4 regions of the Streptomyces sp. NPDC050658 genome follow, and region 1 is predicted to be linked to each of the others. Evidence: riboswitches for the same ligand, from Rfam matches in the RefSeq annotation. Region 1 holds a riboswitch; each other region holds the start of a gene.
The links. A riboswitch is a leader RNA that binds a small molecule or an ion and turns the genes downstream of it on or off. The one in region 1 is predicted to bind cobalamin.
Positions count from the first base shown of each region.

Region 2: another riboswitch for cobalamin. It lies ahead of ACIBKX_RS00375 (cobalamin biosynthesis protein); the one in region 1 lies ahead of ACIBKX_RS02580 (ABC transporter substrate-binding protein).
Region 3: another riboswitch for cobalamin. It lies ahead of ACIBKX_RS06325 (ABC transporter substrate-binding protein); the one in region 1 lies ahead of ACIBKX_RS02580 (ABC transporter substrate-binding protein).
Region 4: another riboswitch for cobalamin. It lies ahead of metE (5-methyltetrahydropteroyltriglutamate--homocysteine S-methyltransferase); the one in region 1 lies ahead of ACIBKX_RS02580 (ABC transporter substrate-binding protein).

Region 1 is NZ_JBITGM010000001.1:545,831-553,623, forward strand. Features, by position in the region: gene ACIBKX_RS02565 (substrate-binding domain-containing protein) at 1-1,614, shown strand, start outside; gene ACIBKX_RS02570 (ABC transporter ATP-binding protein) at 1,689-2,480, opposite strand; gene ACIBKX_RS02575 (iron chelate uptake ABC transporter family permease subunit) at 2,477-3,505, opposite strand; gene ACIBKX_RS02580 (ABC transporter substrate-binding protein) at 3,502-4,542, opposite strand; cobalamin riboswitch at 4,635-4,821, opposite strand; gene ACIBKX_RS02585 (VOC family protein) at 4,829-5,311, opposite strand; gene ACIBKX_RS02590 (helix-turn-helix domain-containing protein) at 5,317-6,303, opposite strand; gene ACIBKX_RS02595 (haloacid dehalogenase-like hydrolase) at 6,379-7,512, shown strand; gene ACIBKX_RS02600 (asparaginase) at 7,536-7,793, opposite strand, start outside.
Region 2 is NZ_JBITGM010000001.1:66,261-74,053, reverse strand. Features, by position in the region: gene ACIBKX_RS00395 (cobyrinate a,c-diamide synthase) at 1-108, opposite strand, end outside; gene cobO (cob(I)yrinic acid a,c-diamide adenosyltransferase) at 102-710, opposite strand; gene ACIBKX_RS00385 (putative cobaltochelatase) at 710-2,791, opposite strand; gene ACIBKX_RS00380 (cobyric acid synthase) at 2,808-4,355, opposite strand; gene ACIBKX_RS00375 (cobalamin biosynthesis protein) at 4,352-5,404, opposite strand; cobalamin riboswitch at 5,512-5,647, opposite strand; gene ACIBKX_RS00370 (DUF397 domain-containing protein) at 5,892-6,092, shown strand; gene ACIBKX_RS00365 (hypothetical protein) at 6,103-6,411, shown strand; gene ACIBKX_RS00360 (hypothetical protein) at 6,344-6,877, opposite strand; gene ACIBKX_RS00355 (helix-turn-helix transcriptional regulator) at 6,921-7,781, opposite strand.
Region 3 is NZ_JBITGM010000001.1:1,413,509-1,421,301, reverse strand. Features, by position in the region: gene ACIBKX_RS06350 (nicotinate phosphoribosyltransferase) at 1-1,006, opposite strand, end outside; gene clpS (ATP-dependent Clp protease adapter ClpS) at 1,087-1,401, shown strand; gene ACIBKX_RS06340 (DUF2017 domain-containing protein) at 1,472-2,068, shown strand; gene ACIBKX_RS06335 (amino acid permease) at 2,469-3,938, shown strand; gene ACIBKX_RS06330 (M67 family metallopeptidase) at 4,040-4,462, shown strand; cobalamin riboswitch at 4,426-4,583, shown strand; gene ACIBKX_RS06325 (ABC transporter substrate-binding protein) at 4,650-5,618, shown strand; gene ACIBKX_RS06320 (iron ABC transporter permease) at 5,615-6,643, shown strand; gene ACIBKX_RS06315 (ABC transporter ATP-binding protein) at 6,640-7,458, shown strand; gene ACIBKX_RS06310 (putative leader peptide) at 7,528-7,629, shown strand; gene ACIBKX_RS06305 (MoaD/ThiS family protein) at 7,784-7,793, shown strand, end outside.
Region 4 is NZ_JBITGM010000010.1:62,505-70,297, forward strand. Features, by position in the region: gene metE (5-methyltetrahydropteroyltriglutamate--homocysteine S-methyltransferase) at 1-2,245, opposite strand, end outside; cobalamin riboswitch at 2,406-2,562, opposite strand; gene ACIBKX_RS30140 (spore germination protein GerW family protein) at 2,665-3,093, shown strand; gene ACIBKX_RS30145 (amino acid adenylation domain-containing protein) at 3,109-7,793, opposite strand, start outside.

The DNA.
Region 1 (7,793 bases):
ATGGGGGTCAACTCGGGCACCGCGATGCGCGCCCTCGCCGACGGCTGGGACGAGTCCGACGGGGAGAAGCCCGACGTGTGGTCGCCCGCCGGGACGTCCTGGCTGCCGCTGGCCCGCAGCCGCGCGAAGGGGTCGACGAAAGGGCTGTTCCCCGCCCTCGACCAGGCGAAGCCGATCGTGCAGAGCCCGCTGACCATCGCCATGCCCAAGCCCATGGCCCAGGAGCTCGGCTGGCCCGAGCGGACGATCAGCTGGAAGGAGCTCGCCGACTGGTCGAAGGACGCCGACGGGTTCTGGAAGGAGCACAACCAGCCGGAGTGGGGCGACTTCAAGCTCGGGAAGACGAATCCCGCGTACTCGACGTCCGGTCTTAACGCCACGGTCGCCGCCTTCTTCGCCAAGACCGGCACCAGCGGCGAACTGGCCCTCGAACACGTCGACAAGCCCGCCAACCAGGACTTCGTCAAGAGCATCGAGCAGTCCGCGGTGCACTACGGCGACACGACGCTGACGTTCCTCGCCAACCTCCGCGAGGCGAGCCAGGCGGGCCCGGACAAGGCGATGTCGTACATCTCGGCGGTGACGCTCGAGGAGAACACCGTCGTGGCGTACAACGCCGGATACCCGTGCGGGGCCCCGAGCCCGGACAAGGGCTGCGGGAAGACCGGCAAGCCGCACACCCCGCTGGCCGCCTTCTATCCGAAGGACGGCGTCATGTTCTCCGAGCACCCCTACATCGAGCTGAACGGGATGAACGCGGCGCAGCGGGCGGTCTCCGCCGACTTCCTCGGCTATCTGCGCACGCCCGAGGTGTTCAAGAAGCACTTCGAGCCGTTCGGCTACCGCACCCACGAGGGCAAGGTGCTCAAGGGGACCGACAAGGTCTCCGAGGCCAACGGCGCCCTTCCCGAGGCCCCCATCACCCCCATGCACATGCCGGAAGGCGGCGTGCTCGACCGGATCCTGGAGAGCTGGCCGACGCTGCGCAGGCGCGCCAACGTCCTCACCGTCATCGACACGTCCGAGTCGATGAACAGCGAGGTGCCCGGCACCGGCGACACGAAGATGGAGCTCCTGAAACGGGCCGAGCCCGCCCTGTTCGGGGAGTTCCACAAGAGCGACCGGGTCGGCCTCTGGAAGTTCTCGGACTCCGACGTCCTGGGCGGCGGCCATGACTACAAGGAGCTGGTGCCGGTCGGCCCGTTCGACGGCCGGCTGTCCGGCGGCACCCGCTCGAAGAAGCTGGCCGACAACGTCGCCGGGCTCGAACCGGGTGGTGCGACCGGTCTGTACGACACCCTGGACGCGGCGGTGCGGACGCTGCGGAAGGACTACGACCCGGGGGCCATCAACGCCGTCGTCCTGCTGACGGACGGCGTCAACGAGGACGGCAACAGCATCTCGCTGCCCGCCCTCCTGAAGCGGATCGGTGATCGCGGGCAGCCGCAGATCCGGGTGTTCACCATCGCCTACGGAGACAAGGCGGACAAGAAGGACGCCGGTGGCAGGACCGTCCTGGAGGAGGTCGCGTCGGCGACCGGCGGACGGGCGTACGACGCGAAGAACCCGAAGCTGATCCATGACGTGATCACGAGCGTGATCTCCAACTTCTGACGCCTCGCTCCTGATACGGCCGGTCCCGATGCCCGATGCCCGATGCCCTCAGCCCCGCAGGAAAGCGGACCACCTCAGCCCCGCAGGAAGCGGACCGACGGCCGGGCGTCCGGACCCGCGCCGTCCGGCTCCCGCGTCACCACCGCCCGTACCCCGTACACCTTCGCGATCAGCTCCTCGGTGATCACCTCCGCCGGGGTGCCCGCCGCATGGGCGGTGCCCTCGTGCAGGACGAGGAGGTGGTCGCAGAACATCGCCGCCAGGTTGAGGTCGTGCAGCGCGACGACCGTGGTCACGGGCAGGTCCGTCACCAGGGCGAGGAGGTCCAGCTGGTGCTGGATGTCGAGGTGGTTGGTGGGCTCGTCCAGGAGGAGTTCGCGGGGTTCCTGGGCCAGGGCGCGGGCGATCTGGACGCGTTGGCGTTCACCGCCGGAGAGGGTGTGCCAGGACTGGGCGGCGCGGTCGGCGAGGCCGGTGCGGGCCAGCGCATCGGAGACCGCCTCGTCGTCCCGCGCGGCGGGCGCCGACCAGGCCCTGCGGTGCGGGACACGGCCCAGACGTACGACATCACGTACCGTCAGTTCGACCTGTGTGTCGGCGTGTTGGTCGACCACGGCCAGTCTGCGCGCCACGGTCCTGCGGCCGAGTTCCGGCAGCGGGCTGCCGTCCAGGGTGACCACGCCCGACGCCGGGGACAGGACGCCGGACAGCAGGCGCAGGAGGGTGGACTTGCCCGAGCCGTTGGGGCCGAGCAGGCCCACCGTCGCGCCGGGCCGCGGAGCGATGCTCACCCCGTCGACGATCAGCCGGCCGCCCGCCCGCAGACTGACCCGGTCCGCCCGCAGGCCCTCGCCGTCTGACCTCATGTCATCGCCTTCCGCGTGCGGTAGAGGACGAGGACGAACGCCGGGACCCCGATGAGGGACGTGACGACACCCACCGGCACCTCCTGCGGGTCCAGGACCGTACGGGCCAGTGTGTCCACCCAGACCAGGAGCACCGCCCCCGCGAGCGCCGTGACCGGGAGCAGCCGGGCGTGCCCCGGTCCGACCACCGCGCGGGCCGCGTGCGGCAGGGCCAGGCCCACGAAGCCGATCGCGCCCGCGCTGCTGACCAGGACCGCCGTGAGCAGGGCCGTGGCGGTGAGGAGGATGAGACGGGTGCGGGCCACGTGGACGCCGAGGGTGGCCGCCGCGTCCTGGCCGAACGCGAACGCGTCCAGGGTGCGGGCCTGCGTCAGGCACACGGCGAGCGTCACCAGGAGGACCGCCGAGCCGATCCATACGTCGGTCCAGCCCACCCCGCTGAGCGAGCCGAGCAGCCAGAACAGCACCCCGCGCGTCGTCTCCGCGTCGGACGCCGTGAGGACCACGAACGAGGTGAGCGCGGAGAACAGCTGCATCGCCGCCACCCCGGAGAGCACGACCCGGTCGGCGCTCCCGCCCAGCGCGTGGCTGAGCAGCAGCACCAGGGCGAACGAGCACAGCGCCCCGGCGAAGGCCCCCGCGGAGACCGACACGACTCCCCCGCCGACGCCCAGGACGACCACCGCGACCGCCCCCGTGGACGCCCCGGAGGAGACGCCGAGCACGAACGGGTCGGCCAGCGGATTGCGCAGCAGCGACTGCAGGACCGCCCCGCACACCGCGAGCCCCGCGCCGCACACCGCCGCGAGCAGCGTGCGCGGCATCCGCAGGTTCCAGACGATGCCGTCCCGGATCGGCGTCAGACCCGTCTCTCCGCCGCCGAGGTGCGCCATGACGGCCGAGAACACGTCCGGTACGGAGATGTCGGCGGGGCCGATGGTGACGGTGACCGCCACGGAGAGCACGAGCGCCGCCACACCCGCTCCCCAGGCGAGCACCCCGCCGCCCGCGGCGGCGGCCCTCACTTCGCGAGCCCGAACTCGCGCAGCGCGTCCGCGACTTGCTCCACCCCGTCCACCGTACGGATCGTGGGGTTCATCGCCTGGCCGCTGAGCAGGACGTACCGCTTCTTCTTCACGGCGGTCAGGTTCTTGGTGACTGGGTTGGACTCCAGGAACTCGATCTTCTTCTTCGCGGACTCGGCGCTCTGCGCCTTGCGCGTGAGGTCGCCGATGACCAGGACGTCGGGGTCGCGGTCGGCCACGGTCTCCCAGTTGATCTGGGGCCACTCCTCGCGGGTGTCGTCGAAGACGTTCTTCGCGCCGAGTTCGCGGGTGATGATGCCGGGGGCGCCGCAGCAGCCCGCGATGTAGGGGGCCTTGGAGTCGGAGAACCAGTAGAGGAGCGTCGCGTCGGAGGCGTCGATGCCCTTCTTGGCCTTGGCGAGCCGCGCCTTCAGGTCGGCGACCAGACGCTCGCCGCGCTTCTCCACCCCGAACGCCCGCGCCAGGTCGCGCACTTCGCCGTAGACGGTGTCCATGGTGAGCGCCTTGACGCGGCTGCCGTCGCCGTCGCCGGTGTTGTCCTTGCCCGCGCAGTCGGTGGGCGAGACGTAGGAGGGGACGCCCAGTTCGGCGAACTTGGCGCGGTCGGCGGTGCCGCCCTTGCCGACCGTCGCGAGGAAGGAGGCGGTCACGAAGTCCGGCTCCTTGTCCAGGACCTTCTCGAAGGAGGGATAACGGTCGGAGAGCCGCTCGACCTTCGCGTTCTCCTTCTCCAGACCCTTGAGCACCGGATCGGTCCAGGTGCCGGTGCCGGCCATGCGGTCCGCGAGGCCGAGGGAGAGCAGGATCTCCGTGGAGCCCTGGTCCAGGGAGACGGCCCGCCGGGGCGGCGCCTTCAGCTCCGACTTCTTGCCGCAGGACGTGAGCGTCAGCGGATAGCCGGCGGCCTTCTTCCCGTCCGACGTCGCGGAGGAGCCGCCGCCGCAGGCGGTCAGGGTGAGGGCGAGGCAAACGGCCAGGACGCCGGATATCCGCACATGACGGGCGGTGGAGGACACACGTACCTGACGGGCTGTGGAGGACACACGATCCCTTGAGTCTCACGGCTCATACGCGGAGCCTGGCCTGCTTCGTCACCTCCGCCGCCCGGTGCGCGGACGGAGGTGCCAGCAGGTCTTCGGACTCGGGGATCGGCCGGACGGGGCGCCTTCCCAGGCGTCCGCGGACGCCCAGTGGCCGTTGCCCCGCCCGTTCCCCCTCACCGCTGCGCGTCAGTTCCGGATTCGCACCGGATTCCCTGGCCCTGGTGTGGGTTGACTGGCTTGCGCAAGTTACCACGCGAGGTCAGGGCGCCTTCTGGGGCCTCGGGGCACCCCGGTAGGTCCCGAAGGACCACTTGTTGCCCTCGGGATCGGCGATCGCGAACTCCCGGCTGCCGTACGGCTGGTCCTCGATCTCCCGGATGATCTTCACTCCGGCGTCGGTGAGCCGCCGGTACAGGTCGTCGACGTGGTCCGTGACGACGTACGCCCCGAAGGTGCCCGGCTTCAGGCACCAGTCCTGGGACGTCTCGTCGTACGAACCGAGCATGATCGCGCCGCCCTCGGGCCAGTCGAGCTCGGCGTGGGCCACCTTGTCGCCGTCTTCGTATACGGCGGTGCGCAGGAAGCCGACGGTGCCGACGAGGAAGTCGATCAGGGCGGGTGCGTCATGGGCCTGGAGCGTCGGCCAGACGTCCGGAGAGCGCTCGGCGGAGGCGGACCGGGGCTGCCGGTCTTCAGTGGTGTTCTCGGTGGTGTTCTCAGTGGCGTTCTCAGTGGTGTCCATGGCTCCTACTCTTCGCCCCCGCCGTGGCTCCCGGCTTGGATATTCCGGCACTCTTCGGCCACCCAGCCGGTGGGGCTCGTGCCGGTGTACTGCCGGAAGTCCCGTACGAGGTGGGAGTGGTCGTAGTAGCCGCAGTCGGCGGCGACCCCCGCCAGATCGGGCGCGGCACCCGCGGCGACGGAGCGGACGATCGCGGTGCGGGCCCGCTGGAAGCGCATCAGGCGGGCCGCCTGCTTCGGGGTCACGCCCGTCTCGGCGCGGAACAGCGCGGTCAGTCGGCGCTCGCTGAGCGCGACGTGCCGGGAGAGACCGCCGATCGTGCCCGCGCCCCGGTGTCTGGCCAGCCAGGCCCAGGCCTCGGCGACCTCGGGACGTACGGATCCCCCGTCGTCGGAGGCCGCGCACCGGCGCAGATAGCCGGACAGCGCCGCGAACCGCTCCTCCCAGCCGCCCTGCCCGCACAGCCGCTCCCGGACCTCGGTGGCACTCCGCCCCATCACCTCCGCGCCGGACGTGATCAGGTCGCCGCCGAGTTCGGCCGCCGGGACGCCGAACAGGGCGCGGGCGGCGAGCGGATGGACGGCGAGCTGGATGCCCGCCTCGTGCTCGGGCCTGACGACGTACGCCGGGCTCTGGTGCAGTCCGCCGAGGACGATGTCCGTGCGGCAGGCGTCGGCGCCGCCCGCCTGCTCGGGGGTGGCGCCGCCGACGACCGGGCCGTCCAGGGAGAAGATCAGCGTCAGATACGGGGACGGTACGCCTCGGTGCAGGCCCGGCCGCTCGGCCGCGGTGCGGTAGCCGACCGCGGACACGACCATGCCGTCGAGCCGTGGGACGGCCCGCACGAACTCGCGGGACGCGTTCTGCCCGGAGGCGGTCTCCATGGGTCCCAGTATGCGATGGACGCGGCCCGCGCGCGGGTCCTGGACGTTCGGTGCGGCTACCCCGCGCGGGGCCGCTCCATGCCCGCCGCGCGCGGTGATGTCGATCATGGGAATCCACGGTCCGGCCCCGTACGATGACCCGCCGCTCCGGACGGGGCGCGGACCGCTCTCAGGGGGCAAGACATGGCAGCAAGGACGGCAGTGACGACCAAGGGCAAGCTCGCGCTGCTCGGCACGGCGGGCGCGCTCACCGCGGCCGTACTCGCGGGGACGGCGCTCTGGCCGGGCGCGGAGGCCACCGCGGCGGAGACCTCCGCGCGGACCGCCGGCGAGCTGAAGCACTGGCCCAAGCCGGTGGCGGCGAAGCTCGGCAAGGTCATCGCCGAGAACGAGCACAAGGGTGCGTACGCCGTGTTCGACGCGGACAACACGACGTACCGCAACGACCTGGAGGAGTCGCTGCTGCCGTTCCTGGAGATGAAGGGGGTGCTGACCCGCAAGTCGATGGACCCGTCGCTGAAGGTCATCCCCTTCAAGGACACGGCGCAGCACAAGGAGAGCCTGTACAGCTACTACAACCGGCTCTGCGAGGTCGACGACCAGGTCTGCTATCCGTGGGCCGCGCAGATCTTCTCCGGTTTCACGCTCAAGGAGCTCAAGGGGTACGTCGACGACCTCCTCGCGTACGACAAGCCGATCCCGGCCGAGTACTACGAGGACGGGAAGCTGACGAAGACCGAGGTCGAGGCGCCCGAGTTCTTCACCGGCATGCAGGAGCTCTACAAGACGCTGCGCGCGCACGGCATCGAGGTGTACGTGGTCAGCGCGGCCAGCGAGGACCTGGTGCGAATGGTCCTCGCGGACCCCAAGTACGGGTACGACGTGAAGCCCGAGAACGTCATCGGTGTGGGCCTGCAGCTCAAGGACCGCAGGACCGGGGACGTCACCAGCTCCCGCAAGGAGATCGCGGAGGGCCGCTTCGACCCGAAGAAGCTGGCGGGGCGTGAGCTGACGCCGAACCTGTGGGCGCCGCTGACCTGGTTCCAGGGCAAGCCGGCGGCGATCAGCACGTACATCGACGAGTGGCGCAAGCCCGTCCTGGTGGCGGGCGACACCCCGGCGAGCGACGGGCCCATGCTGTTCCACTCCGCCGACGTGGCGCACGGCGGGGCGCGGGTCTGGGTCAACCGCAAGGACGCGTACATGAAGCAGCTGGACGAGATGAAGCGGAAGAACGCGGAGCGGCAGCGGGAGCTGGGCCAGAAGGTGACCGCCGACAAGCGGTGGCTGACGGTCACCCCGGATCAGATCGGCTGAGGGCGGCTCTTGCGCGGACCCGTTCAGCGGGTCGACTCGGCGAAGGCGTCGGCCACTTGGCGGTGGTCGGCGCCGTCCGCGAGCAGGGCGTGCAGCAGGAGCCGGGCCTTGGGGGCGTCCAGCGGGCCCGCCGGGATCAGGCCCCGCTCCAGCATGTCGTGCTCGGAGCCGGGGCCCTTGTAGGTGTGGCTGAGAAGGGGGCCCGCGCCGGTGCGGGAGGCGAGGACCACCGGGATCCGTGCGGCCAGCCCGGCGAGCGGTTCGACCAGCCAGTCGGGTAC
Region 2 (7,793 bases), 480 kb from region 1:
CGGGGACACGGCGAGCCCGGCCGCCGAGAACGCGGCCATGAGACCCGTGGCGACAGTCGTCTTGCCGCTCCCGGACGACGGCGCGGCGACGACGAGCCGAGCTACCACTCGATGCCCCTCTGGCCCTTCTGCCCCGCGTCCATCGGATGCTTGACCTTGGACATGTCGGTGACGAGATCGGCGAACTCGACCAGCGCCTCGGGGGCGTTGCGCCCGGTGATGACGACGTGCTGATGCCCCGGCCGGGTCCGCAGCGTCTCGATCACGTCCTCCGTGTCGATCCACCCCCAGTGCAGCGGATAGGCGAACTCGTCGAGGACGTACAGCTGGTACGTCTCGGCCGCGAGGTCCCGCTTGACCTGCTCCCAGCCCTCGCGGGCCTTGTCCTCATTGGTCAACTCGCCCTCGGCGGGCGCCCGCTGGATCCACGACCAGCCCTCGCCCATCTTGTTCCAGGTGACGGAACCGCCCTGGCCGGACGCCCCGAGGACCTTCAGCGCGTTCTCCTCGCCGACCTTCCACTTCGCCGACTTCACGAACTGGAAGACCCCGATCGGCCAGCCCTGATTCCAGGCCCGCAGCGCGAGCCCGAAGGCGGCCGTCGACTTCCCCTTGCCGATCCCGGTGTGCACCATGACGAGCGGACGGTTGCGCCGCTGACGTGTGGTGAGACCGTCCTGCGGCACGACACTCGGCTGTCCCTGCGGCATTACGCGACGCTCCTCATGCCAGTCGTACGAGTCATGTGAGTCGTACGAGATCCCGATCCTTGTACGTCCTTGACCAGCCCGGTGATGGACTCGGCGCGCAGCTCGTCCAGCGTCACCGCGGTCCCGCCAAGATCGGCGGCCAGCTTCCCCGCGAGGCCGAGCCGCACGTGCCCCGACTCGCAGTCGACGACCACGGAGGCGATCCCCGCGGCCTCGAACAGCCGCGCAGCGCGCCCCGCCTGGGCCACCGGCTCAGGACCGCCCGTGGCGCGCCCGTCCGTCACGAGCACGACCAGCGGCCGCCGCGCCGGATCCCGCAGCCGCTCCACCCGCAGTACCTCGTGCGCCTTGAGCAGTCCGGCCGCGACCGGCGTACGCCCGCCCGTGGGCAGCGACTCCAGGCGCGCGGCGGCCGCGTCGACCGACGAGGTCGGGGGCAGCGCCACCTCGGCGGCCGTGCCCCGGAAGGTGACGAGCCCGACCTTGTCCCGCCGCTGGTAGGCGTCGAGCAGCAGCGAGAGGACGGCGCCCTTGACCGCGCTCATCCGCTGCCGGGCCGCCATGGACCCGGAGGCGTCCACGACGAAGAGCACGAGGTTCCCCTCACGCCCCTCCCGCGTCGCCTGCCGCAGATCGTCCCTGCGCACCACGAGCCCGGCACCCGACCGGCCGCGCGCCCGCTGATGCGGGGCCGCGGCCTGCACGGTGGCGGCCAAGTGCAGCTTGGTGAGCGTCCCTTGGGGCCGACGGGCCCCCGTGGTCCTGCCGTGCTCGGTCCTGGCCCGCGAGCGCCGCCCGGCGGCACCCTCGCCGAGGCCGGGCACGCTCAGCATCTTCGTGCGGAACGGCTCGGCGGCCCGTACCGCCTGCTGCTCACCGGGCGCCGAGGCCTGCGCGGGGGCCTTCGGCTGCTCGGGGACCGACTCGCCGTCCTGCCCCGCGTCATGCCGGGACTCGGGGGAGCCGGGCGCGTCCGGACCGCTCTGCGGCGGAAGCCCGCCCCCGCCGGGCCCGTCGGGATCCGGATTGTCGTCGCTCCCGTCGCCCCCGTCACCACTGTCACCGCCGTCGTCGGCGGACTCCTCCAGGGTGTCGTCCAGCTTGTCCTCGTCGAGGCCCGGCGCGTCGAAGGGGTTGCGCCGCCGCCGGTGCGGAAGCGCGAGCAGCGCCGCCTGCCGCACGTCCTCGGCGAGCACGTCCTCGCGCCCGGCCCAGGCGGCGAGCGCCGTCGCCGTACGGGCCATCACGATGTCGGCCCGCATCCCGTCCACCTCGAACGCCGCGCAGGTGGCGGCGATCTGCCGCAACGCCCCGTCGCCGAGCCGGACTTGGGGGAGCAGCGCGCGGGCGGCGACGATCCGGGCGCGCAGCGCGGCCTCGTCGTCGGCCCAGCGCGCGGCGAATCCCTCGGCGTCGTCGTCGTACGCGAGGCGGCGCCGCACGACCTCCACGCGCTGGTCCGTCTCGCGCGACGCGGCCACCTCGACGGTGAGCCCGAACCGGTCGAGCAACTGCGGCCGCAGTTCGCCCTCTTCGGGGTTCATGGTGCCGACGAGCAGGAAGCGCGCGGCGTGCCGCACGGACACGCCCTCGCGCTCGACGTACGAGGCGCCCATGGCGGCGGCGTCCAGCAGCAGGTCCACCAAGTGGTCGTGCAGCAGGTTGACTTCGTCGACGTAGAGGATGCCGCGGTGCGCGTCGGCGAGCAGTCCCGGCTCGAACGCCTTCACGCCCTCGGCGAGCGCCCGCTCGATGTCCAGGGCCCCGACCAGGCGGTCCTCGGAGGCGCCGACGGGCAGTTCGACCATCCGCGCGTCGCGCACGGAGTCCCCGCCGGCCTCGTGCGGACCGTCGGGGCAGGCCGGATCGGCGGCGCCCGGATCGCAGGAGAAGCGGCAGCCCGCGACCACCGGCACCTGCGGGAGCAGCGCCGAAAGGGCCCGCACGGCAGTGGACTTGGCGGTGCCCTTCTCGCCTCGTACGAGAACACCGCCGACGGCGGGCGACACGGCGTTGAGCAGCAGCGCGAGCCGCAGATCGTCCTGGCCGACGAGCGCGGTGAACGGATAGGGGGTACTCACAAGGCCTCCAGGACGGTCATCGGGGTGCCCCCGGTGCGATGAAGGGGAGACCGGCCGGTGCGCCGGTCTCGATCAGGCCGAGCAGCGCGTCGGTGTCCGCGTGCTCTTCGATCAGGTCGCCGAGCAGATCGAGCTGCTCCTCGCGCAGGGTGCCGAAGCTGGTGTCGGGCGCGGGCACGAAGCGGCGCCCCGCGGCGCGGGCGACCTCGGCGAGGAAGCGGCGCCGGAACGCGTCGCTCTCCAGCGAGCCGTGCCAGTGCGTGCCCCACACCTCGCCGACCCGGCAGCCGTCCAAGAAGGCTTCCCCGCCCAGGACTTCGGCGACCCCGTGATGGATCTCGTACCCCTCGACGGGCTCACCGAGCGCCTCGCCGACGGGCCGCGCCAGGGTCTTCTCGCGGGCGAACCGCACCCGCACGGGCAGCAGTCCGAGCCCGTCCACGGCCCCGGCCCGCGACTCCACGTCGTCCTCGATGCGCTCGCCGAGCACCTGGAAGCCGCCGCAGATCCCGAGCACCGGCCGCCCCTCGGCCGCGCGCCGCGCGACGGCGTCCGCGAGCCCGCGCTCCCGCAGCCACTCCAGGGCGCGCACGGTCCCGCGCGTGCCCGGTACGACGACGAGGTCCGCGTCGACGAGTTCCTCGGCCCGGTCCACGAACCGCACGACGACACCCGGCTCGGCGGCGAGCGCGTCCACGTCCGTGAAGTTGGACATCAGCGGTACGGCACAGACGGCGACCCGCAGCACGTCCTCGCCGACCGGCGGCGCGACGACGGACTCCCGCACGGCGCCCCGCAGGGACACCCGGAGCCCGTCCTCCTCGTCGATGCCGAGCCCGTGCTGGAAGGGCAGCACACCGAACGTGCGCCGCCCGGTGAGCCCGTGCAGCATGTCGAGCCCCGGTTCGAGCAGCGAGACGTCGCCCCGGAACTTGTTGACGAGATACCCGGCGACCAGCTCCTGGTCCTCGGGGCTCAGCAGGGCGGTCGTACCGAAGAAGGACGCGAAGACGCCGCCCCGGTCGATGTCCCCGACGACGAGCACGGGAAAGCGGGCGGCCCGCGCGATCCCCATGTTCACGATGTCGGTACGCCGCAGATTGATCTCGGCGGGACTGCCCGCGCCTTCGCAGATCACGGCGTCATAGCTGCCCCGAAGTTCCTCCAGGCATCCCACGACGGTGTCGAGCAGCGCCGCCCGGCGCCCCCCGTGCAGCCTTTCCCCGGGGGACGACCCCCCAGACCCCCCGAAGAACCCGCGCGCGGTCATCTCGCCCACGGGCTTCCCCATGAGCACGACCTGACTGCTGCGGTCGCTGCCCGGCTTGAGCAGCACGGGATTCATCAGCGCGCTCGGCTCGACGCGGGCGGCCTGCGCCTGCATGGCCTGCGCCCGCCCGATCTCGGCGCCCTCGCGGGTGACGAAGGAGTTGAGCGACATGTTCTGCGCCTTGAAGGGCGCGACGGACACGCCTTTACGCGCCAGCCACCGACAGATCCCGGCGGTGACAACACTCTTCCCGGCATCGGAGGTGGTCCCGGCAACAAGCAGCCCACCACTCATGAGGTTCTCCTAGATCTAAGCTGCTTCGGCTGTGGGCAGGCGTTCCGCAGGGCGAGTGGGGCCTCCCCTGGTCGAGCGGAGCCGAGAGCTTGGGGAAGGGTGGGCACAGCCCCAGTCGCCGGGTTCCGGCTCAGCCGTGCGGCAATGGCAACTCCAAGCGCCAGCACCCCAACCCGCCGGGACAGCTTTACCGCACGCTCGATGTCGGCCACGGCCACAGGGCGCCCACCCCCGTTCAGAACAGGGCGGTGCTCCACTCGACCCCCGTACGAGAGAGTTCCGCCGAGCCGTACGCCCAACGCCCCCGCGAAGGCCGCTTCCACGGGCCCCGCGTTGGGACTCGGATGCCGACCGGCGTCATCCCGCCAAGCCCGCAGCGCGCCCCGCGGCGAATCCCCGGCGGCTGCCGCGAGGGCGGCGGTGAGCCGGGCCCCGGGCCACCCCAGAACATCGTCGAGCCGAGCGGAAGCCCACCCGTACCGCCGGTACTTCGCGGACTTGTGCCCCACCATCGCGTCCAGCGTGTTCACGGCCCGGAACCCGACAAGCCCCGGAACCCCCGCCAACGCCCCCCACACCAGCGCCCCGACCACGGCGTCAGAGGTGTTCTCGGCGACGGACTCGACCACGGCCCGCGCGATCCCGTCGGCGTCGAGCGCCTGCGGATCCCGCCCGCACAGATGCGGCAGCCGCTCCCGGGCCAGCTCGACGTCCCCCGCGGCGAGCGCCCCGCCGATCGCCCGCGCCTCACGGCCGAGGGAGGTGCCGCCGACCACGGTCCAGGTCGCGGCGGCGGTCAGCGCGACGGATCCGGCACGGGAACGGCGTACAAGACAAGAGGCGAGCGCGGCGGCGCCCGCGGCACCCCCGGCACACACGGCGGTGTGCAGCGCGCCCCACCCGCGGTGGTCACGCCACAGCACCCGCTCGACGGCACCCGCGGCACGGCCGAACGCGGCGACCGGATGCCCGCGGCGAGGATCGCCGAGGAGAAGGTCTCCGAGAAGTCCGGCGGCGGCGCCGTACGCGAAGTCGCGATCGGCACTCATGGCGTCAGCCGGTCGTGCTGCCGGGGAAGGACCCCGACGTCAGAGACGGAACCGGCAACGGGCGGCCGCGCATGGCGATATGTCCTCACTCAGGGTGTCCGCGCCCTGGTTCGACGTGACGCGGCGGCGAGAGTTCCTGGCTCCCGGGGAGTCCGCTCCCCGGTGACAGTGGCGGGACCGCACCGGATTCACACCGGTTTCCTCTGCTGCCGCCGTAATGGCTCCGGCAGTCCACCACGCCGCGCAACGCCCGTCAACTTGCCGTTGACCTGGGACGGGAGAGTGTGCGGAGACCCACATGGGGCCGGAATCTCCCTAGGCCCGGAAATTGAACTTTCCTAGACTGGAACACGACATCCGGAGAGCGCTCCGAGCGTGCTTGGGTCCGGGTCGTGACGTTCTGTGGTGATTGTCGGCGGTCCGCTGGGCCGGCCGAGGCCACGGCACTATGGTGCGGCGACGTGCTCTCCGGTAGGGGGAGGTCGGCGTGTGCAACGAGAACGGGGCCGGACGGTCGTGGCGCAGGAGCAGCCACAGCGGGCACGACGGAGACTGCGTCGAAGTCGCCTTCGTACGAGAGGCGGTGATTGTCCGTGATTCGCAGAACCCGTCGGGACCACGCGTCGTCTTCTCTGCTGAGCGCTGGCGAGCGTTCCTGAACGCAGTGATCGGCACAGGGGGACAGTGAGGGGGGAAGGATGACTGAGCATCATCTCGCCGAAGTACGCCACCTGGTGAGCGGGGGACACGGGGGGAAGCGGAAGGCTTCGGCGGTCGTCCTGGCCGTGGTGGTCTGCGCGCTGCTCGGTGCGACGGCGGCCCTGGTGGGCGCGCTGGTCGCGCTGCTCGTCGAGGGCACGGCCGCGCGCCTGGCCACCTGGGGTGTCGCGGCCTCCGTGACCGCGGTGTCAGCGGGGCTCTGGTGGGGTTCCGCCGAGCTCAGGAACGATCGTCGGCAGGCGGATCGGGTCGCTGCGCGGGCACCACGGCCCGGCGGTCGTCGCTGAGCGTCGGCGGGTTCGTCCCGGTCTCGGTGATCAGCCTGGCCAGCTGACGGCTCAGCGCCACCACGGGGGTCATGACCCCGCCGATCACCGAGAAGACCAGCCAGAACGCCGTCAGGTCGAGGGCGCTGAGCAGGGCGAGCATTCCGGCGAGCGCGAGCAGCAGGACGAGTATGCAGCCGGTGCAGTTGCGGATCTTGGTGCGGAAGAGCCGGGCCTGGTCGTCGGTGCGGTTGTGGTCCAGCATGTCCATCACCACGGCACCCAGCGGGTCGCCCATCCCTTCGAGCACGAGCCGGTTGTAGGAGGGGTCCTCGGCCGGTGCCCGCCGGGGAGCGGTGGCCCCGGCGGAGGGGTCCGTGGCAGGCGCACCCGCACCGTGCGCCCCGTCGTCCCCGCTGTTCCGCCACGGCGTCTGCCGGATGGCCGCGAAGACCCCCCGCCACCACTCTCGCAACGCGGCTGGCATATGCGGCCTCCTCGCTCCCGCCGGGCTCCTCGGGCCCGGCAGATCAGCTGCTGTCGATGCCGTCCCTGATCTCGTTGATCAGGTCGATCGCCTTGTCCCCGCCGTACGCGATCTCGCGGAGGGACTCGAAGCACTCCTGGTGACGCACGATCAGCTCGTGGTCGTCGCGGATCGACTGGTTCCCCTGGGCCTCCAGGTACAGCAGATCCTCGTCGTCCAGGAAGCCGAGCAGGATGAAGCTGCTCAGGGTGGAGTAGTGGGCGCCCGCCGTGAACGGCAGCACCTGGAGGGAGACCTTCGGACGGTCCGCCAGGGAGACCAGGTGCTGCAACTGGGCACGCTGCACACGCGGCCCGCCGACCTGCCGGTGCAGGGCCGCCTCGTCGACGACGAAGAACGTGTACGGCGGCTCCGCGCCCTCCAGGGCGCGATCCTGGCGGGCCGTCCGCAGATCTACGATCCGCCGGGCCTTCTGCTCGTTGACGCGCGGGGCGAGGAGCGCCATCGCGTATTCGTCCGTCTGCAGCAGGCCGGGAACGATGATCGGGTTGTACGTGCGAAAGGACGCGGCGGCGCTCTCGTACCCCAGGTACTGGCTGAACTGCGGGCCGATCACGTCGTTGTACTGGGCCCACCAGCTGGCTCCCTTGGACCCGCGAGCCGCCTCTTCCAGCTCCGCGGAGAGCGTGGCGTCCGACACCTCGTACTGCTGGAGCAGCGCGCGCAGATCGGTGACGGACAGGCTGACCGTTCCCTGCTCGATCCTCATGATCTTGGAAAGTGACCAGTCCAGGGCGTGGGCCGCCTGGCCCTGCGACTGCATCGAATTCTCACGGGCCTTGCGGAGTGCGATCCGGAGCCTGCGGCGATTCAGGCTCGGATCGACTTCCCTGTCCCTCGGCATGGTGGCTCCTCG
Region 3 (7,793 bases), 870 kb from region 1:
GCGCGCGGGCCACCAGTTTGTAGACCATCGAGCAGGTCGGGTGCCCGGACCCGGTGACCAGCTGGGTGCCCACGCCGTACGCGTCCACCGGCGCCGCGGCGAGCGAGGCGATGGCGTACTCGTCGAGGTCGGAGGTGACCACGATCTTGGTCTTCGTGGCGCCCAGCTCGTCCAGCTGCTGACGCACCCGGTGCGCGACCAGGAGCAGGTCGCCCGAGTCGATGCGGACCGCGCCAAGATCGGGCCCGGCGACCTCGACGGCCGTGCGGACGGCCTCGGTCACGTCGTACGTGTCGACGAGCAGCGTCGTGCCGGGGCCGAGCGAGGCGACCTGGGCCTCGAAGGCGTCGCGTTCGTTGTCGTGCAGCAGGGTGAAGGCGTGCGCGGACGTGCCGACCGTGGGGATGTCGTAGCGGAAGCCGGCCGCCAGGTCGGATGTGGTGGTGAAGCCTCCGACGTACGCGGCACGCGAGGCGGCGACGGCGGCCAGCTCGTGCGTACGCCGTGCGCCCATCTCGATCAGCGGGCGCTCACCGGCGGCCGAGGCCATCCGGGAGGCGGCGGCCGCGATCGCCGAGTCGTGGTTGAGGATGGAGAGGATCACCGTCTCCAGGAGCACGCACTCGGCGAAGGAGCCCTCGACGCGCAGCACCGGCGAGCCGGGGAAGTAGACCTCGCCCTCCGGGTAGCCCCAGATGTCACCGCGGAAGCGGTACGAGGCGAGCCACTGCAGGGTCTCCTCGTCGACGACGCGCCGCTCGCGCAGGAAGCCGATGACGTCCGCGTCGAAGCGGAAGTTCTCCACGGCGTCCAGGACCCGGCCGGTTCCGGCCACCACTCCATAGCGCCGCCCCTCGGGCAGTCTGCGGGTGAAGACCTCGAAGACGGAGCGCCGGTCGGCGGTGCCGGCCTTCAGCGCGGCCTGCAGCATCGTCAGCTCGTAGTGGTCGGTGAAGAGCGCCGTCGACGGAACATCCACCGGCAGCCCAAGGTCCGCTGTGTTCATATGAGGGATGCTACCCCGCATCTCGTCACTCTGACGATTTCCTGGGCCCATTTGTGCGAGGCCCCCCTACGGGTGGCAGCATGGGTCAAGTGAGTACGGCTCCCGCAGAGATCACACGCCCGGAATCGGACGAAGAGACGTTCGCCGTCCCCGAACCGGACGTCCCCTGGATCACGCTCGTGCACAACGACCCGGTCAACCTGATGAGCTACGTGACGTACGTGTTCCAGACGTACTTCGGGTACTCGAAGGACAAGGCCACGAAGCTGATGATGGATGTGCACCACAAGGGCCGGGCCGTCGTGTCCACCGGCACGCGCGAGGAGATGGAGCGCGACGTGCAGGCCATGCACGGATACGGGCTGTGGGCCACCCTCCAGCAGGACCGCAAGTAGCGGTCCTCCCCAGCAGGACCGCAGACAGCAGGCCGACAGCAGCAGTGGACCGGAAGCAGCGACGCATCTGATGCCAGGACAATTCGAAGCGATCCCCGGGGGCGGCGCCGCCGTCGCGCTCGACGAGGTCGAGATCTCGATCATCCGTTCCCTCGCCGTCCAGCTCCTGGAGCTGATCGGTCCGGGCCCGGCCGAGGACGCCTCCGACGACCCGCTCGCCGAGCTGTTCGCGGAGGGCCCCAGCGAGCCGCCGACCGATCCGGTGCTGCAGCGGCTGCTTCCCGACGCATACGGCGGTCCGGGCAGCGAGAAGGACGACGGCGACGAACTGCGGGCGTACTCCGCGGAGTTCAGGCGCTTCACCGAGAACGACCTGCGGGCCAAGAAGCGCGACGACGCCCTGGCCGTGATCCGTTCCCTGGACTCCATGACGGCGGCGGGCGACGGCGGGGCCGTCCTGAAGCTGTCCGCGGAGGAGTCCCGGCACTGGCTCGGCGCCCTCAACGACCTGCGGCTCGCGATCGGCGCTCGCCTCGAGGTCACCGACGAGGAGGACACGGACCTCCTCTATCAGCTGCCGGACTCCGATCCGCGCAAACCGATGGTGATGGCCTATTTGTGGCTGGGTGGTCTGCAGGAAACGCTGGTCAGCACGTTGCTGGTGTGACCGGCGGTGCGGTCGGCGGTGCGGTCGGCGGTGCGGTCGGCGGTGTGACGAGGACGGCACCGCGCGGCCGGAAATCGATGTAGTCGGCACCTTTTAACAGGTGTTCGCTCAGCGGATCCTCAAATCCGGATAACGATCGCGTCACTTCAATGCCCGCGTATGCCACACCAAGGGAATTTTGTCCGCTTCTTCCAGTGGTGTGCGCCACACGCCGCTCAGTCGATCACTGTCACGGCCGTGATAAATCTTCACGACCACTCGGTGACGCCACCCATGTCGCCGAGGGCGCTCGGACCGGCAGACCGCCGGTAGCACTCCATCCATATCCGGGGGGATCAGGACCTGATCCGTGGCCATACGCAGACTGCGGGCACGGATCAGCGTGGAGAAAGGCGTCACCATGACCTCAGTGCAGGTCGAAGAGCATCACGACGGCAATGAGGCCGTAAAGGCCGGTTCGGACGGCACGTCCGGCGAGGGCTATCAGCGCGGGCTCGGAGCCCGGCAGATCCAGATGATCGCGATCGGCGGTGCCATCGGCACCGGCCTGTTCCTCGGCGCGGGCAAGGCCATTCACAAGGCCGGTCCGAGCCTCATCCTGGCGTACGCCATCGCCGGCCTCGTCATCTTCTTCATCATGCGCGCCCTGGGCGAGCTGCTCATGTACCGCGCGGTGTCGGGCTCCTTCTCGGAGTACGCGCGCGAGTTCATCGGCCCCTTCTTCGGCTACGTGACCGGCTGGACGTACTGGCTCTTCTGGGTCGTCACCGGCATCACGGAAGTCACGGCGGCCGCCCAGTACATGCAGTTCTGGACACATGACTCCATTCCGCAATGGGCGTACGCGCTGATCTTCACGGTCATCCTGTACGGCGCCAACCTGATCTCCGTGAAGCTCTTCGGCGAGCTCGAGTTCTGGTTCTCGATGGTCAAGGTCACCGCGATCATCGGCATGATCCTCATCTGCGCCGGCATCCTCACCATCGGCTTCTCCGACGCCGGTGACACCGCCTCCGTGACCCACCTGTGGGACCAGGGCGGCTTCTTCCCGAACGGCATCGGCTCCACGCTGATGACGCTGCAGATCGTGATGTTCGCCTTCCTCGCCGTCGAGCTGGTCGGCGTCACCGCGGGCGAGTCCAAGGACCCGAAGACCGTCCTGCCCAAGGCCATCAACACCGTGCCGTGGCGCATCGCCGTCTTCTACGTCGGCGCGCTGATCATGATCCTGTCGGTCGTGCCGTGGACGAGCTTCGTGCCGGGCGTCTCCCCGTTCGTCGCCGCCTTCGACAAGATGGGCCTCGGCGTCGGCGCCGCGATCGTCAACTTCGTCGTCCTGACGGCCGCGCTCTCGTCCTGCAACTCCGGCATGTACTCCACCGGCCGCATGCTGCGCGACCTGGCGCTGAACGGCCAGGGCCCGCAGTTCTTCACCAAGCTCACGAAGAACGGCCTGCCGCTGGTCGGCACCACCTTCTCCGCCGCGCTGATGCTCGTCGGCGTGTGGATCAACTACCAGTGGCCGGGCGAGGCGTTCAACTACGTCGTCTCCTTCGCGACCATCTCCGGCATGTGGGCCTGGATCATGATCCTGGTCTGCCAGATCAAGTACCGCCGCAAGTCGGACCGCGGCGAGCTGCCGAAGTCGACCTTCCGGGCGCCGGGAGCTCCGTTCACCAGCTGGTTCGCGCTGCTCTTCATCGGCATGGTGATCGTGATGATGGGCATCGACAAGGACGCCCGCATCTCGCTCTACGCGGCCCCGGTCTGGGCGCTGATCCTGGGCGTCGGCTACCTGGTCATGAACAGGCGCAACGGTCAGGCGACGGGCGGCGGCGAGTCCGCGCCGCAGGACGCGATCAAGTCCTGACGCTCGCCTGATGCGGGCCGGACTGCGGCCCGGTCCCAGCATGTGGGCCCACCCGTACCACTCCTCGGTACGGGTGGGCCCCTCTGCTTATCCTGGCTCCCATGCTGACCCTGACCCAGGCCCTCCACGACCAGATCGTCGCGCACGCGCGCCAGGACCACCCCGACGAGGCCTGCGGCGTGGTCGCGGGTCCCGCGGGCAGCGGACGCCCCGAGCGGTTCATCCCGATGCTGAACGCGGCCCGCTCGCCCACGTTCTACGAGTTCGACTCGACCGACCTGCTCAAGCTCTACCGCGAGATGGACGACCGCGACGAGGAGCCGGTGATCGTCTACCACTCGCACACGGCGACCGAGGCCTACCCCTCGCGCACCGACATCACGTATGCGAACGAACCCGGCGCGCACTACGTCCTGGTCTCCACGGCGGACACCGACGGCGCCGGCGAGTTCCAGTTCCGCTCGTACCGGATCGTCGAGGGCGAGGTCACCGAAGAAGAGGTGAAGGTCGTCCAGGCATACTGAGCCTCACCTTTGAGGCGGCAGGACCCAGGAAGCCGGTGCGAATCCGGCGCGGTCCCGCCACTGTGACCCCGCCCTCCCCGGGCGGGTCAGTCAGGAACTGACCTGCCGCCTTCTCCCACGGATACAAGGGACGCGGAATCCCTTGGAGGAGGCAAGCCCGGTCATGCCCATACCCATGTCCATGCCCATGTCCCACCGCCTGCGCGCGCTCACCGCCGCGGCCCTGCTGGTCCCGCTCGCCGCGTGCTCGTCGTCCGCGGACTCCGGGAAGGACGGCTCCGGAGCGGGCCCGAAGGCCGCGGGATTCCCGTACACCGTCACCAACTGCGGCGTGAAGACGACGTACGACGCACCCCCGAAGCGCGCCGTGACGATGAACCAGCACGCCACGGAAGTGATGCTGGAGCTGGGCCTCGCCGACCGCATGGCGGGCACGGCCTATCTGGACGACAAGGTCCTCCCGAAGTACGCGAAGGCGTACGGGGACATCCCGGTCGTCGCCAAGGAGTACCCCTCCTACGAGAAGCTCCTGGCCGCGAACCCCGACTATGTCTACGGCGGTTACGCGAGCGCCTTCCAGGCGGGCGAGGGCCGCAGCCGCACCGCACTCGCCAAGTCCGGCATCGACAGCCGCCTCAACGTGGAGGGCTGCGCGAAGCGGCCGGTGTCGATGGACGACGTGTACCGCGAGGTGCGGGAGGTCGGCAGCACGTTCGGGGTGCGGGAGCGGGCGGACCGGTGGGTGAGCGCGGCGAAGCGCGAACTGGCCGCGACGGAAGGCAGGTCGAAGGACCGCGACCCCGTCCCGGTCTTCGTGTACGACAGCGGGGACAAGTCGGCGTTCACCCTGGGCGGCCGGGGGATCGGCAACGACATCATCAAGCGTGCGGGCGGCCGCAACGTCTTCGAGGACCTGGACAGGTCCTTCGGCGACGCCTCCTGGGAGTCGGTCGTCGACCGCAGGCCGGAACTGATCGTGATCCTCGACTACGGCGGCACGACCGTGGCCCAGAAGAAGCGCCGCCTTCTGGACGACCCGGTCCTGGCGGACGTCCCCGCCATCAGGCACAAGCGCTTCGCGGTGCTGCCCCTGTCGGACGCGGTGACGGGGGTGCGGGCACCGGCGGCGGTGAAGAAGCTGGCGGACCAGCTGTGAGGTTCTCTTTCGGGGCGGTCGTCGCCGGGCTCCTCCTGGCCCTCGCGGCGGCGGCGACCGCCGGACTGGCCCTGGGCTCGGTCCGTATCCCCGTGGCCGACGTCCTGGAGATCCTCGGCGGCGGAGCCGACCCCTCCCCGTTCCGCACGATCGTCCTGGACGTGAGACTCCCCAGAGTCCTGCTCGGCGCGGTCGTCGGCGCGGGCCTGGCCGTCATAGGCACGGTCCTCCAGGCGCTGGTGCGAAACCCCCTGGCGGACCCCTTCCTCCTGGGTGTCTCCTCCGGCGCCTCGGCCGGGGCCGTGGTGGTGATCGTCCTCGGCAGCGCCTTCGGCCTGGGCGCGGGCCTCGCCACCACCGTCACGATCCCGGCGGCAGCCTTCGCCGGGGCCCTGTTCTCCCTGGCCCTCGTCTACGCCCTGGCCCGCGCGGGGGGAAACTTCGCCACCGGCCGGCTGATCCTCGCCGGAGTCGCCGTCTCGTACATCCTCTCCGCCCTGACCAGCCTGATCCTGGTCACCGCGGACAGCGCGGACCACCTCAAGGAAGTCCTGTACTGGACGCTCGGCGGGCTCGGCAGCGCCCGCTGGGACATGCTGGCGCTGCCCGCGGGCGTACTGCTCGTCGGCACGGCGCTGCTCGTCGCCCTGGCCCGCCCGCTGGACCTGCTCCTCGTCGGCGAGGAGGGCGCCACGGTGCTCGGCCTGGACACGGCCCGGTTCCGGGCGGCCGTCTTCGTCCTGGCGTCGCTGCTGACCGGCGTACTCGTCGCGTACAGCGGAGCGATCGGCTTCGTCGGCCTGATGGTGCCGCACGCCGCCCGGATGCTGGTCGGCGCCGCGCATCGCGCGCTGCTTCCGGTGGCGGCGCTGATGGGCGCGGTGTTCCTGGTGGCGGCGGACCTCGCGGCACGCACGGTCGCCGCACCGCAGGACATCCCGGTGGGGGTGCTCACGGCGCTGACCGGCGGCCCGTTCTTCCTGTGGCTGCTGCGCGGGAGCCGGAGCGGGGAGGCCGTCATATGACCGTCCTGCGTACGGAGAACCTCTCCTACCGGGTACCGGGGCCGGGCGGCCGCCTCCTCGTCGACGACGTCACCCTGCACGCCGCCGATGGCGAGACCATCGGCATCGTCGGCCCCAACGGCAGCGGCAAGACGACCCTGCTGCGCTGCGTGTACGGCACCCTCGCGCCCACCGGCGGCCGCGTCCTCCTGGACGGCGACGACCTGGCGGGCCGGTCGGCGAAGGAACGGGCCCGCAAGATCGCCACGGTCCCGCAGGACGGCCAGGGCGGATTCGAGCTCACCGTCCGGCAGATCGTCGCGATGGGCCGCTCCCCGCACAAGCGCTTCTGGGAGGCGGACACGGCGCGGGACGATCGACTGGTCGACGCGGCGCTGCGCCGGGTCGGCGCGGACGGCCTCGCCCACCGCACGTTCGCCCGTCTCTCCGGCGGCGAGCGGCAACGCGCCCTGGTGGCAAGGGCGTTGGTGCAGGATCCGGCCGTGGTCGTCCTGGACGAGCCGACCAATCACCTGGACATCCGCCACCAGCTGGAGATCCTCGGCCTGGTCCGCGATCTGGGCACGACGAATCTGCTGGCCCTGCACGACCTCAATCTGGCGGCGTACTACTGCGACCGTCTGTACGTCCTGCGGGACGGCCGCCTGGCCGCGTCGGGCGCCCCGAAGGAGGTCCTGACCGGCCAGCTGCTCGCGGAGGTGTACGGGGTGGCGGCGGAGGTGGCGGTGCATCCGGCGACGGGGGCGCCGACGGTGACGTATCTGCCGTCGCGCGGACTGCCGGCCACGGGCGCCGACGGCCCGGCATCCACGTGATGGACGTAAATCGTCCGCGATGTGAGATCACATTCCAGAACCCGGACCGGGAATCGATACGATGACCGCATGGTTCCCCACGACGTGAGCGACAAGATGCCGGGCATGCTGCTCGTTGCGCGTCTGCACGTCGATTTGTGCAGGCTCTCGAGCGCGATCTGTTCGCGCTGACCGCTGCCGCCGTACGGCCGTGAGCCGCGGCGCACCCGTGCGTACCGGGCACCCGCACATACGCACCCGCACCGAAGCACCCGCACTGACGCACCCGCACGACCGGGCCGCCGCGCGCCCACCCACGTGACTTCTTCCGACAGGAGCCCCAGCCATGGCCATCG
Region 4 (7,793 bases), on a different contig from region 1:
GCCAGCCGCGGGTCTTCAGGCCGCAGTCCGGATTCACCCAGAGCCGCTCGGCGGGAATCGCCTCAAGTCCCTTGCGGAGCAAGGCAGTCGCCTCGTCGGCGTCGGGCACGCGCGGCGAGTGGATGTCGTAGACGCCGGGCCCGACCTCCCGGGGATAGCCGGCCGCGGCGAGCTCGTCGGCGACCCGCATGTGCGAGCGGGCCGCCTCCAGGCTGATGACGTCGGCGTCGAGGTCGTCGATGGCGGCGAGGATGTCGCCGAACTCGGCGTAGCACATGTGGGTGTGGATCTGGGTGTCGGGACGGACGCCACAGGTGCTGAGCCGGAAGGACTCGGTGGCCCAGCCGAGGTACGCGGCGTGGTCGGCGGCGCGCAGCGGCAGGGTCTCGCGCAGCGCGGGCTCGTCCACCTGGATCACCGGACTCCCGGCCGCCTCAAGGTCGTTGACCTCGTCGCGCAGGGCGAGGGCGACCTGGCGTGCGGTGTCGGCGAGCGGCTGGTCGTCGCGGACGAAGGACCAGGCGAGCATGGTGACCGGGCCGGTGAGCATGCCCTTGACCGGCTTCTGGGTGAGCGACTGGGCGTACGCGGTCCAGCGGGCGGTCATCGGCTCGGGGCGGGAGATGTCACCGGCCAGGATCGGCGGGCGGACGTAGCGGGTGCCGTAGGACTGGACCCAGCCGTGCTGGGTGGCGAGATAGCCGGTGAGCTGTTCGGCGAAGTACTGGACCATGTCGTTGCGTTCGGGTTCGCCGTGCACCAGGACGTCGATGCCGGTCTTCTCCTGGAAGGCGACGACCTCGCGGATCTCGGCCTCGATGCGCTCCTCGTAGGCGGCCGTGCCGATGCGTCCGGCGCGCAGGTCGGCGCGGGCGGTGCGCAGTTCGCCGGTCTGCGGGAAGGAGCCGATGGAGGTGGTGGGCAGGAGCGGCAGGCGGAGCCGTTCGCGCTGGGCGGCGGTGCGCTGGGCGTACGGCTGGGAGCGGCGGGTGTCCGCTGCGGTGACGGCGGCGGCGCGGGCGCGCACCGCCGGGTCGTGGGTGAGCGAGGAGCCGGCGCGGGACGCCAGGTCGGCGCGGTTGGCGGCGAGTTGGGCGGCGATGGCGTCGGTGCCCTCGGTCAGTCCGCGGGCGAGGGTGGCGATCTCGGTGCTCTTCTGCCGGGCGAAGGCGAGCCAGCGGGCGAGCTGCGGGTCGAGGCCCTTCTCGGCCGCGGCGTCCAGCGGGACGTGCAGCAGGGAGCAGGAGGCGGCCACGTCGACCCGGTCGGCCAGTCCGAGCAGGGTGCCCAGGGTCGCCAGGGACTGCTCCAGGTCGTTGATCCAGACGTTGCGGCCGTCGACGACTCCGGCGACCAGTCGCTTGCCGGGCAGGCCGCCGACGGCGGCGAGGTCGTCGAGGTTGGCGGCGGCGGGTCCGGTGAAGTCGATCGCGAGTCCGTCGACGGGTGCCTTGGCGAGGACGGGCAGGGCCTCGCCGAGCCGGTCGAAGTAGGAGGCGGCGAGGAGCCGGGGCCGGTCGGTGAGGGCGCCGAGTTCGCGGTAGGCGCGGGCGGTGGCGTTCAGTTCGGCGGGGGTGCGGTCCTGGACCAGGGCGGGTTCGTCCAGCTGGACCCAGTCGGCGCCCGCCGCCCGCAGGTCGGCGAGGACTTCGGCGTACACGGGAAGGAGCCGGTCGAGCAGCGTCAGCGGCTCGAAGTCGGGGGCGACGCCGGGGGCAGGCTTGGCGAGCAGCAGATAGGTGACGGGGCCGACCAGGACGGGGCGCGCCTTCAGTCCGAGGCCGAGCGCCTCGCGCAGTTCGGTGACCTGCTTGCGGGAGTCCGTGGCGAAGACGGTGTCGGGCCCCAACTCGGGGACGAGGTAATGGTAGTTGGTGTCGAACCACTTGGTCATCTCCAGCGGCGCCACGTCCTGTGTGCCGCGCGCCATGGCGAAGTATCCGTCGAGGGCGTCGGCCTCGACCGCGGCGCGGTGGCGGTCCGGGACGGCGCCGACCATGACGCTGGTGTCGAGGACGTGGTCGTAGTACGAGAAGTCGCCGGTCGGCACCTCGTCGACACCGGCGTGGGCGAGCCTGCGCCAGTTGGCGCGGCGCAGTTCGGCGGCGGTCAGGCGCAGGGCCGCGGCGTCGACGCGGCCCTTCCAGTAGCCCTCGACGGCCTTCTTCAGCTCCCGGTCGGCGCCTTGCCGGGGGTAGCCGTAGACGGTGGCGCCGGCGGTGCGGGCCGTGGGTGTGGCGGTCACGGAACTCTCCTTCGCGAGTACTCGTCCTGGGTTCCCGGAACCGGCGATGGCGCGAAGGATGGCGAAGGGGGCGGCCCCCTCCAGGGGTGCCCGCCGCTGCCGCCGACCCGCCCTCGAGGTCACCGAGATTCCGTGCGCTCCGTCGCGCACGGGCAGTGGCAGGTCTTCGGACTCGCGGGCACGCCAGGCCTCTCGGAGGAGGACGAGGCACCTACTGGCCGTCGCTTCCCGGACCCGCTCGGGTCCAGTGCGTATGACGGCGGTCGTTCCCGCTCACCGCTGCGGGGCAGTCCCGGATTCCCACCGGGTTCCCTCTTGCGACGCGCCTGCCTGGCGGGCAGGGCGAACCAGCTGCGTCGGTCAGCCTATACGGCCTATCGTGAGGCCGCGTCGTACATATCGCCCCCAGGAGGCACCCGATGACCGCCCCGGACGTTCCGGCCAAGACCACCCCGCCGGTGGACGTGGCCGCCGCCCACGCCTCCGTCACCCCGCTGCAGCGGCTCACGGAGAAACTCGGCGACCAGGCGTCGGTGAAGGTCGTCTACGGCGAGCCCGTCACCACCGACGGCGTCACCGTCATCCCGGTCGCCGAGGTCGGCTTCGGGGTCGGCGGCGGCATCGGGAGCAAGGGCGCGGCCGCCGAGGGCGCCGCGAGCGGCGAGGACGGCGCGGCCGGGGGCGTCCGGGCCCGGCCGCGCGGCTTCATCGAGATCAGGGACGGCGCCGCCGTGTACCGGCCGATCCGTACGCCCTGGCTGGACGTCGCCGTTCCGCTGGCCGCTCTCGTGGTGGGCGCCGCCGCCCCGCCGCTGGTCCGCCGCTTCCTCGGCAGGCGCCGGGGCTGAGCCCTCGCCTCCTCGTCAGCGGGCGCTCCTGTCGACCCTGCGCAGCTTCGGCTGGTTCGCGGCCGGCGCGTTCTTCACCACGAGGGCGAGTTCCGCGATGTCCGGGGCCTCGTACACCGCGCGGATGAGCACGGTCACCCCGAGCGTCTTGCCGATCCTGCTGGTGAGCCGGGTCGCGAGGAGTGAGTCGCCGCCCAGTTCGAAGAAGTTGTCGTCCAGGCCGACCCGTTCGATGCGGAGCACCTCGGCGATCAGCTCGCACAGCTTCTCCTCCTCCGGGGTGCGCGGCGCGACATAGGCCTTGCCCTGGACCGCCGGTTCGGGCAGCGCCCGCTGGTCGAGCTTGCCGTTCTGGGTGAGCGGCAGCTCTTCGAGCAGGACGTGCGCGGCGGGCAGCATGTACTCGGGCAGCGCCGCGCGCAGCCTGTTCTGTACGTCGGTGAGCAGCGCGGCGCGGCCCGACCAGCGCTCCGGTGCGCCGACGGGCGCGGGGGTCCTGGGCGCGTCCGTCGCGTCCGTCGCGTCGGGGCGGCGGGCGTAGATGTTGTAGAGCGTCGTGTTGCGCAGCAGCCGGTTGTCCTGTTCGCAGACGAGGTCGTAGCCGAGGGCCTCGAGCAGGGTGACGACCTTGTCCAACTGGCCGTCGACGTCGTGGAGTTCGACGACGAGCTGGCGGATCTTCGGCCAGTCGCGGGCGTGGATGCCCTTGAGCACCTCGTACTCGGCGTTCTCCACGTCGATCTTCAGCAGGTCGATCCGGTCGATCGACTCCTCCGCGACGATCTCCGAGAGGGTGCGCAGCCGGCAGACGAACTCCTCGCTGTCGAGGCGGGCGTCGACGACCTCGTCGACGAGTTCGTCGGCGGCGGCCGCCTCCGGACCTCCCTCGGCCAGCGACTCCTGGTTGCGCAGATAGGAGCGGACCAGGTCATGGGCCTGCTCGGCGGTGGTCACGCTGGAGGAGATGACGGTGTTGTGGCGGTAGAAGGTGAACGTCTCCTCCTTCGCCCGGGCCGCCAGACCGCAGTCGTACACCTTGGCGTTGATGCCGTGCAGCGCCACGTTGCGGCGCAGCGAGTCGAACACCGGCGGGATCGGCTCGAAGGCGTAGATCCGGGTGTCCGGGCAGCGGCTGCCCGCGAACAGGGTGAACAGGCCGATGTTGGCGCCCACGTCGACGATGGTGTCGCCGTCCTCGATGGTGATGCCGTTCCGCAGATATTCGAGGTGCGTGAAGATCTCGTCGTAGAGGAAGTCGGTCTCGCTCTTGTTCTGCTGGAACACCGTCAGGCCGTTGGGCAGTTCGTACGTCCGTGCGTGCGCCTCCGGGTCGGTGCGCTCCAGGCGGAGCAGTTCGCGCACGGCGGGCGCGGTGTCCGCCGCCGGGACGAGATAGGCGACGAGGCGCTGGTCCCGGCCGTCCTCGTGGGCGCGCACCAGGACGCGGGCGTCCTGGACGGCGGGGTGTTCGGCGAGCCGGGCCTCGATCTCGCCCAGTTCGATGCGGAATCCGCGGATCTTCACCTGGTCGTCGTTGCGGCCCAGGTACTCCAGGGAGCCGTCGGGCAGTCGGCGGGCCAGGTCTCCCGACCGGTACATCCGGGCGCCGGGCTCCCCGCAGAACGGGTCGTCGAGGAAGCGCTCGGCGGTCAGCTCGGGCCGGTTCAGATAGCCGCGGGCCACGCCGGCGCCGCCGACGTACAGCTCGCCCGTGACGCCGATGGGCGCGGGGCGGGCGTGCGCGTCAAGGACGTAGGTGCGCAGGTCGGGGATGGGCCGCCCGATGGGGCTCACGGTGCGCCCGGTGTCGGCGGCCGTCAGCGGGTGGTAGGTGACGTGGACGGTCGTCTCGGTGATGCCGTACATGTTCACCAGGCGGGTGTCCTTGTTCACCGCGCGCCGCAGCCAGGGCCCCAGCGAGGCGACTTCCAGGGCCTCGCCGCCGAACACCACCACGCGCAGGGCGTGCGGCTCGGGGTTCTCGCCCTGGGCGGTGACGAGCTGCCGGAACGCGGTCGGCGTCTGGTTCAGGACGGTCACGCCCGAAGCGCACAGCAGCCGGTAGAAGTCCTGCGGGCTGCGCGTGACCATCTGCGGTACGACGACGAGTCGGCCGCCGTGCAGCAGCGCGCCCCAGATCTCCCACACCGAGAAGTCGAAGGCGAACGAGTGGAACAGCGTCCAGACGTCCCACGCGCCGAAGCGGAACCAGTCGTCGGTCGAGGTCAGCAGGCGGACCACTTGGCGGTGCTCGACCATGACGCCCTTGGGCACCCCGGTCGAGCCCGACGTGTAGATGACGTACGCCATGGCGGACGGCGTCAGCTCCGGCACGGACAGGTCGTCGGCGTCGAGGGTCTCCCACCGGTCGGCGTCCCTGCGGACGTCGACCACGGGAATCGACGTGACGGCGAGTCCTTGCGGCAGTTCCCCGTCGGTCACCAGGACGCGCGGCGCGCTGTCGTCCAGGGCGTGGGCCAGGCGGTCGGCCGGGGACGCCGGGTCGAGCGGCACATAGGCGCCGCCCGCCTTCAGGACCGCGAGCACGGCGACCGGCATCCGCTCGCTGCGCGGCAGGCAGAGCGCGACCGGTACGTCCGGGCCCACGCCGAGCCCGCGCAGGTGCCGCGCCAACTGGTTGGCCTGGTGGTTGAGTTCGCGGTAGGTGAGGCGGCGGTCCTCGAACTCCACGGCCACCGCGTCCGGCGACCCTGCGGCCACCTCCTCGAACCACTGGTGCAGGCATCGCGTCACCGGCTCCGCCGGGGGCACGTCGTTGAACTCCGTGAGGATGCGGTGGCGTACCGCGTCACTCAGGACGGACAGCTCCAGGACGGGGCGCCGCTGCGCGCCTTCGGTGGTGAGGGCGTCGACGAGGCGGGTGAGGGCGGTCTCCAGGTAGCCGACGACGAGTTCGGCGTCCGGGGCCGGGCCGTTGCCCGCGTCGAGGGCGAGCCTGAGGGCGAAGGCGTTCCCGAGGTCGTCGACCGTCAGGACGACGGGGTGCCCGCCGGCGTCGGCGCGGCCGGTGGCCTCCGGGCCCCGGTAGTCGAGGACGGTGTTGAACAGCGGGGTCTCGGGCGGCACCGCGCTGAATCCGTGGGCGACGGCGGGCGGGGTCTGAGCGAGCCGTGCCAGGTCGCGCAGCGTCCCGTCCAGGGCGGGCACCAGGTCGGCCGGGGCGGCCTCGCTCAAGTCGACGCGTACGGGAAGGGTGTTGACGACGGTTGCGGGGGCGCCCGGGGACTCGCCGCGGCCGGTGACGACGGTGCCGAAGACCACGTCGTCCCGCCCGCTGCACGCCGCCACGACCAGCGCGAGGCCCGCGTGGAACAGGGCGTCCGTGCCGACTCCCAGCTGCTGCGCGCAGGCACGGACGCGGGCGCCGAGGGCGGCGTCCAGCGGGCGGCTCGGCGCGGGTTCCCGGTGGCGGCCGTCGCCGGTGCTGCCCTGGAGGCCGAACGTCAGGGTGGGTTCGGTGACGTCGCCGAGCGCGGCCCCGAAGTGGTCAGCGGGGTCGGCCTCCTCGATCTCCTCGGCGACCGGCAGCGCCGCCACGTCACGCAGCCGGGCCTGCGGGTCCGCCGCGATGTCCGCGAGCACCTGCCCGTACAGGGCGGCCATCTCCTCGGCCTGCGCACGGCTGAACAGGTCCCGCTGGTACTGGAGGTTGAGGCGCAGCCGGTCCCCGTCGGGGTAGACGAAGACCGTCACCGGATACTGGCTCAGGGTGAACAGGCCGATGCCGGTCACGGCGATGCCGGCCGCCTCGCTGGCCTCCGCGATGCCCTCGCGGTCGAGGGGGAACGACTCGAAGCCGATGAGGCTGTCGAACAGGGCGGGAAGTCCGGTGGCCCGCAGCACTTCGGCCAGCCCGTGGTGATGGTGGCCGAGCAGTGCGCCCTGCCGCTCCTGAAGGGTGGTCAGGAGCTGGGCGAGGGTGTCGTCGGGGGCGTAGGGGACGCGTACCGGAACGGTGTTGATGAACGTGCCGACGATCGACTCCGCGCCCGGCAGCGCGGCGGGCCGTCCGGCCACCGCGGCGGCGAGCACCACATCTTGGCGCCCCGTCAGACGGTTCAGTACGACGGCCCAGGCCCCCTGCACCAGCGTGTTCAGGGTGACGCCCACTTCGGCGGCGCGGCGCGGCAGCGCGCGGGCCGCTTCGGCGGGCAGCGGGATGCCGGTCCAGTCGACGTCCACGTCGCCGGAGCCGGGGGTCGCGTGCGGGGCGACCAGGGTCGGCCCGTCGAGGCCCGCGAGCTCCCGCGCCCAGGCGCGGGCCGACTCCTGCCCGTCCTGCTCGGCCAGCCACTCCAGGTACGCGCGGTAGCTGCGGGCCGGGGGCAGCGCCGAGGCGTCGCCCTCGTCGGCGTAGAGCCGCAGCAGGTCCTGGATGAGCAGCGGCAGGCACCAGCCGTCGACATTGGCGTGATGGGCCGTCAGGACCAGGTCGTGCCGGTCCGCGGCCAGGGTGAGCAGGGCCATGCGCAGCATCGGCGGCGCCGCCGGGTCGAAGTGCGCCTTGAGGTCGCTCGCCAGGAACTGCTCGTACGCCGATTCCCGCATCGCCTCGGCGAGAGCGCTCAGGTCGAAGTGCTGCCAGGGCAGCTCGACGCCGTCGACCACGAGTTGGAGGAGTTCGCCGTCGGGGCCCGGCGCGTAGGCGGCGCGCAGCACGGAGTGCCGGTCCAGGAGGG